2 regions of the Hydrogenophaga luteola genome follow, and region 2 is predicted to be linked to the other one. Evidence: predicted binding sites of a transcription regulator. Region 2 holds the regulator's gene; the other holds the start of a gene.
The links. The regulator FNR, encoded in region 2, switches genes on or off when oxygen is low (the NO sensors DNR and NnrR bind a similar motif). The targets are predictions, from matches to a motif close to TTGATNNNNATCAA.

Region 1 (3,406 bases), on a different contig from region 2:
GTACACCGAGGCGCTGGGCCCGGCCGCCTACATCGCCCGTGCCCGCGTGGTCCCGCTGCGCAACATGGGCGCGGCGCTCTCGCCCATGAACGCATTTCAGATCCTGCAGGGCATCGAGACGCTGGCGCTGCGCATGGACCGCATCTGCGAGAACGCGGTCAAGGTGGCGCAGCACCTGCAGAACCACGCCAAGGTGGGCTGGGTCAACTACGCCGGCTTGCCCGATCACAAGGACCATGGCCTGGTGCAGCAATACATGGGCGGCCGCGCGTCCGGCATCATCAGCTTTGGCCTCAAGGCCGACGACGCCATCGCTGCGGGCGCCCGTTTCCAGGACGCGCTGCAGCTGTTCACCCGCCTGGTGAACATCGGTGATGCCAAGTCGCTGGCTTGCCACCCGGCCTCGACCACGCACCGCCAGCTCAACCCCGACGAGCTGAAGAAGGCCGGCGTCAGCACCGACATGGTTCGCCTCTCGGTCGGCATCGAGCACATCGACGACATGATCGCCGATCTGGAGCAGGCGCTGGCGAAGGTGTGAGGGGCGACGCCCGATGCGTGCGCTGAAGGTGGTGCTGGTGCGGGTGTTGTCGGCCGTGGCGCTGCTCTGCCTGGCTGGTTGTGGGGCCTTGTACGGGTGGCAGCGCTCCTTGCTCTACCACCCGCAGCCGGCGCGGCAGGCGGGCGAATCGCTGACGTTGCCGGTGGACGGCGCCACGCTGCAGGTCAGCGTGCGCGCGCGCCCTGGCGCGCCCGCCCTCCTGTACTTCGGTGGCAACGCCGAGGACGTGTCGGCCACCCTGCCGCAGCTCGCGCGCCTGTTCCCTGACCACGCGCTGTACCTGTTGCACTACCGGGGCTATGGGCAGAGCACCGGCGAGCCCACCGAATCGGCCCTGCACGCCGATGCGCAGGCACTGTACGAACATGCGCGGCACGCGCACTCTGAGATCAAGATCGTGGGGCGCAGCCTGGGCAGTGGCGTGGCCATTCGCCTCGCCAGCGAGAGGGCGGTGACCAGGCTGGTGCTTCTCACCCCCTACGACAGCATCGAAAACGTCGCGGCCGAGCAGTTTTCCTGGTGGCCTGTGCGCTGGCTGATCCGGGACCGTTTCGACTCCGCCGCTGTGGCGGGGCGCATCGGCGTGCCGACGACCCTGATCGCGGCCGAGCGCGACACCCTGATCCGGCCGGAGCGCACGGCTGCGCTGATGGCGCGCTTCGGGCCCGGGGTGGCGCGTCTGGTGGTCATTCCGGGCGTGGGGCACAACGACATCAGTGCCAGCCCGATCTACGCGCGGGCGCTGGTCGACGCTGTGCGGTGAGCGCAGACGCCGCGCCAACTGCATGCCCTGGATGCCGGTCTTGGCGTCGATTTGATCTGGGTCAACCGCCCGCGCAGAAGCGGCGCATCGCCCGCGTCGCTGCCCACATCCATTGACATGACTCAAGCGGCAGACCGGGTCGAGCGACTCCAATGCCCGCGCGGGAATGTTCCCGTGACGAGGAAGAAGTTGATCATGTCGAAGAAGCACATCATTGCCATCGCCGCCCTCTCCACCCTGGTGGCCGCTCCCGTGCTGGCCCAGGACCTCAAGGCCGGCGACCTGCTGGTCCGAGCCCGCGCCGTTCACCTGAACAGCGCCAACAAGGACAGCACCGGTCTGGACCTGTCCGTGAACAACAAGTGGCTGCCTGAAGTGGACTTCACCTACTTCCTGAGCCCCAACCTGGCCGCCGAGCTGATCCTGACCGTGCCGCAGAAGCACACCCTCTCAGCCGGCAGCGCCGAGATCGGTACCCTCAAGCACCTGCCGCCCACCCTGAGCGTGCAGTACCACTTCCCGGCCGGTCCGGTGAAGCCCTATGTGGGCGCTGGTTTGAACTACACCCGTTTCAGCTCGGTGAACCTGCCGGCGGGCGTGGACATCAAGCGCAACAGCGTGGGTGCGTCGCTCCAGGCGGGCATCGACATCCCGGTGGGCAAGGACCTGTACCTCAACTTCGACGTCAAGAAGGTGTACATCAGCACCAAGGTCTCGGCCGGTGGCAGCGAAATCGGCAAGTTCAAGGTCGACCCCGTGCTCGTGGGCGTGGGCCTGGGCTGGAAGTTCTGATTCAGCGCTCGTCGTAGCTGACCACCAGGGTACTGGTGGTCGGCCGCGCCTGGCAGGAGAGCACGAAACCCTTCTCGGTTTCCCAGGGTTCGAGCGTGAAGTTCTTGTCCATGGTCACCGCGCCTTCCATCACCTTGGCGCGGCAGGTGCAGCACACACCGCCCCGGCAGGACCAGGGCAGATCCAGCCCGGCGTTGAGGGCAACATCCAGCACGTGCTCGTCCTTGCCCATGCGCAGCTGGTGCGGCTTGCCGTCGAGCACCACGGTCAGCGCCACCTCGCCATCGGTGCGCACGGCCGGGTGACCGAGCACGGCGGCTTGGCGCTGGCCGGCGGGCAGCGCCTCCAGCGTCGGTGAGGTGAACCGTTCGGTGTGGATGCGGTCGGGTCGCACGCCAGCGTCCAGCAGCGCGTTCTCGGTGGCTTCGATCATGGCCTCGGGGCCGCACACAAACACCTCGTCCATGCTGCCCACCGGCAGCAAGGCGGCGATGATCTCGCGCACCTTGTCGCCGTCGATGCGGCCTTCGAGCAGGGGCACTTCCTGCGCCTGGCGCGAGAGCACGTGGATCAGGGTGAGACGGCCCGGGTACTGGTCCTTGAGATCCTGCAGCGCCTCGTTGAACATCACGCTGGCCATGCGGCGGTTGCCGTAGACCAGGGTGAACTTGGCGTCGGGCGATTCTTCCAGCGTGCTGGCGATGATGGACAGGATGGGCGTGATGCCCGAACCGGCCGCAAAGCCCACGCGGTGGATGGCGCGGGGCTTGTGGATGGTGAAGCGGCCGTCCGGCGGCATGACGCGCAGGGTGTCGCCGGCCTTGAGCTGCGACGCGGCCCAGTTGGAGAACACACCGCCTTCCACCGGTCGGATGCCCAACGTGACTTCGCCGTGTTTCATCAGCCGGCTGCGTGGGCTGCTGACTGAGTAGCTGCGCCGCACGTCCTGGCCGCCGATGGTGGCGCGCAGCGTCAGGAACTGGCCGGGTTCGAAGGCGAACGTCTCGCGCAGGGCCTCGGGAATCGCTAGCGAAACGGCGACTGCGCCGGCGGCCTCGGGATCGACGCGTGCAATGGTGAGGTCGTGAAAGCGGGCGGCGGCGGTGCTCATGGTTCAGTACGGCTTGAAGTAGTCGAAGGGTTCGAGGCAGTGCAGGCAGCGGTACAGCGCCTTGCAGGCCGTGGAGCCGAAGGGTGCGGTCTGTGTCGTGTTGCGCGAGCCGCACAGGGGGCAAGGCACATCGACCGGCCGGGTCGCATGGCGGCTGAACTGCAGCACGCTGTTTCCA
Region 2 (3,406 bases):
CTGCGCACGCCGCTGAAGGTCGATGTGATTCGCGACCGCGGAGCACTGGCGCGCATGGTGGAGCAGGGGCGCATCGAAAACGTGTTCCGCCTGCAAATCATGAATGCGACCGAGTCTCCGCAGCGCTACCAGATCAGTGTCGAGGGACTGGAGGGCGTGATGATCGCGTCGGAAACCGAAGTGGACGTGCTTTCCACAGAAGTGCGCTCCGCCGCCGTGCGCGTCCAGATCCCGCCCAACGCCGCGCCCGCCGGCTCGCACCCGATACGGTTCACCATCCGGTCCACCGGCAGCGATGTGTCTGAGGTGGTGGAGAAGGCCGTCTTCATCGTTCCACGCTAAACTGAATTCACACGCTTATGGAACAAGTCATGTCAGCAAATCCAAGTCATCACCCGGCCACGCCGTGGTGGAAGGTGCCCCACATGTGGCTGGTGGTCGGTGGGCCTGTTGCCGTGATCGTCGCTGGCGTGATCACCTTGGTCATCGCAGTGAAGAACCCCGATCCTGTGCTCAACAAGTCCGACTACGAGAGAGATCTTGCCGCCGCTCAGCGGCTTGAAGGGCAGGCCAAGGTCGATGCATTGGCCAAGATGCAGCCGGCCCATCAGGCGCGCAATCACGCCGCTTCGCCGGTCGTACCGGCGGCCCCCTCCAAGTAGGACGCCGCATCACCGAATGCAGCCACACAGGAGTGAAGGATACGACTCATGAAAGCTCAGCGGTGGATGTGGATAGCGTGGCCAGCATTTCTAGTGGCTTCGGTGCTCGAGATGATTGTTTTCGCCATGGTCGACCCGGGTGATCTCCACTGGTTCGGTAACCCCCTGGAGCTGTCTCGACAGGCCATCTACACACTGGCGTTCTTCGTGTTCTGGTGTGTCACCATGGCATCGAGCGCGCTGACCACCTTGCTCGCCATGTCTCCCTTCGAGGTCAATCGCTGTCCGGTACCTGAAACGGAGCGTCCCCAGGACTGTGCCCGCAACGGCGGGTGCAGCTGATCTGCGTTTCGCAAATAAAAACCCCGCTCAGGGTTCAGACCTGAGCGGGGTTTTTTGGAGGGGTCGAATAGGTTCAGCGGCAGGTCTGGGGGTTCACGATCTGCTTGAGCGCATCGGTGTTCTTGATGTGCACATAGCGTTGTTTGACTTCGATGATGCCTTCCTCGACGAACTTCGAGAACGTCCGGCTCACGGTTTCAAGCTTCATGCCCAGGTAACTCCCGATCTCTTCCCGGGTCATACGCAGGATGAGCTCGGACTGTGAGAAGCCGCGTGCATGCAGACGCTGGACGAGGTTGAGCAGGAAGGCTGCGAGACGTTCCTCGGCACGCATGCTGCCCAGCAGCAGCATCACGCTGTGATCGCGGACGATTTCCCGGCTCATGATCTTGTGGACATGGTGCTGCAGCGTGGTGAACTCCCGTGACAGCTCTTCCACCTGGTCAAACGGCATCACACAGACTTCGGCGTCCTCAAGAGCAATGGCGTCACAGGAATGACGGTCACTGACGATGCCATCCATGCCGATGATTTCACCGGTCATCTGGAAACCGGTGACCTGGTCCCTGCCGTCGGCGGTGGTCACGCAGGTTTTGAAGAAGCCCGATCGCACCGCGTAGAGCGAAGTGAACTTGTCGCCGGTATTGAACAGGGCTGTTCCCCGCTTGATCCTCCTGCGCGTGGAGATCACGGTGTCCAGCTTGTCCATTTCCTCAGGGTTGAGGCCCATGGGCAGACACAACTCCCGGAGGTTGCAACTGGAACAGGCGACTTTGATGCTGTGAATGTCCATAAATCTTCCAGATTTCGCCCGAAGCTTAACGCATGGTCACAAGTGCCAGCAAGGCGGAAGCGCTCACCCTCGTTGGGGGGATGGGGGGAAACCCCGGGGCTTGGACGGCCCTTGATCTTGATCAAGGGTGCTATTTCTGCCTTGGTGCACATTCGCGCTGAGAACTGGAGAATTGTTTGTGAGTCACGCCATTTCCGACGAATTGCTCAAGCGATTCGACATCCCGGGTCCCCGTTACACCTCGTACCCCACCGCAGACCGCTTTGTAGAAGCGTTCACGGAGAGCGACTACATCCAGGCGCTGGAACAACGTCGGGCTGGGTCGCTCGCATTGCCGTTGTCGCTGTACGTCCATATTCCTTTCTGCGAGTCTGTCTGCTACTACTGCGCCTGCAACAAGGTCATCACCAAGCACCACGAAAGGGCTGCGGAATACCTGCGGTATCTGTCGCGTGAGGTGGAGCTTCAGGTGCAGCACTTCGGGAAGGGGCACGCCGTGTCCCAGCTGCATCTGGGAGGAGGAACGCCGACCTTCCTGTCCGACGCCGAGCTGGAGGATCTTCTGACAATGATCCGCCGCAACTTCACGCTCGTGCCAGGAGGCGAGTACTCCATAGAGGTCGACCCTCGCACGGTGACGGACCAGCGTTTGCAGACACTGGCCAGGTTGGGTTTCAACCGACTGAGTTTCGGTGTACAGGATTTCGATCCCGCTGTTCAGAAAGCGGTGCACCGGGTGCAACCGGTCGAGCAGGTGTTCGCACTGGTCGAGACGGCACGCAAGATCGGATTTGAGTCGGTCAACGTGGACCTCATCTATGGCTTGCCATTGCAGACGCCCGAGTCGTTTGCCCGCACGCTTGCCCAAGTCAACCAGTTGCGCCCCGACCGCATCGCGCTCTACGCATACGCTCACTTGCCAGCACGTTTCAAACCGCAGCGCCGGATCGTGGCCGCCGAGTTGCCCAGCGCGGGAGACAAGCTGTCGATGCTGTCGGCTTCGCTGGATGCCATGAGCGATGCGGGGTACGTCTACGTCGGCATGGATCACTTCGCGTTGCCGACGGATGCATTGGCCGTGGCCAAGCGACAGGGGCGGTTGCACCGAAATTTCCAGGGCTACAGCACGCAGCCCGACTGCGACCTGATCGCTTTGGGTGTTTCGGCCATCGGCCGCATCGGTGCGACCTACAGCCAGAACGCCAAGACGATTGAGGAGTATTACGACGCGCTGGACCAGGGTCGTCTTCCGATCGTGCGCGGGTTGGCACTGACCAGGGACGATTTGTTGCGCCGCTCCGTGATCATGTCCCTGATGTGCCAGGGGCAGCTTCAGTTCGAATCAATCAACCTGGGACACCTGATCGACTGCAAGAGCTACTTTGCTCGCGAGCTGGAGGTGTTGGCCGGCTATGCCGAACACGGACTGGTTCGCATCGACGACTCTGGTGTGGAGGTGACGCCAGCAGGTTGGTATCTGGTTCGCGCCATCGCCATGGTTTTCGACAAAAACCTGCAGGTCGACCAGGACCGGGCGCGTTTCTCCAAGATCATCTGACTCGCGTGGTTTCGAGCCAGCGCGAGGGTTGCGACTGCTAGAGTTCTGCCA

Region 1: a site for FNR is predicted at 1,377-1,390, ahead of ACFOPI_RS22180 (OmpW/AlkL family protein). Genes of this name have one in related genera too.

The regions. Positions count from the first base shown of each region.
Region 1 covers NZ_JBHRXX010000010.1:73,387-76,792, forward strand. Annotated here, with positions in the region: gene ACFOPI_RS22170 (O-acetylhomoserine aminocarboxypropyltransferase/cysteine synthase family protein) at 1-541, shown strand, start outside; gene ACFOPI_RS22175 (alpha/beta hydrolase) at 555-1,325, shown strand; gene ACFOPI_RS22180 (OmpW/AlkL family protein) at 1,521-2,117, shown strand; gene ACFOPI_RS22185 (2Fe-2S iron-sulfur cluster-binding protein) at 2,119-3,228, opposite strand; gene paaD (1,2-phenylacetyl-CoA epoxidase subunit PaaD) at 3,232-3,406, opposite strand, start outside.
Region 2 covers NZ_JBHRXX010000009.1:160,669-164,074, forward strand. Annotated here, with positions in the region: gene ccoG (cytochrome c oxidase accessory protein CcoG) at 1-342, shown strand, start outside; gene ACFOPI_RS19575 (FixH family protein) at 426-662, shown strand; gene ACFOPI_RS19580 (hypothetical protein) at 711-1,004, shown strand; gene fnr (fumarate/nitrate reduction transcriptional regulator Fnr) at 1,078-1,797, opposite strand; gene hemN (oxygen-independent coproporphyrinogen III oxidase) at 1,976-3,355, shown strand; gene ACFOPI_RS19595 (sulfite exporter TauE/SafE family protein) at 3,406-3,406, shown strand, end outside.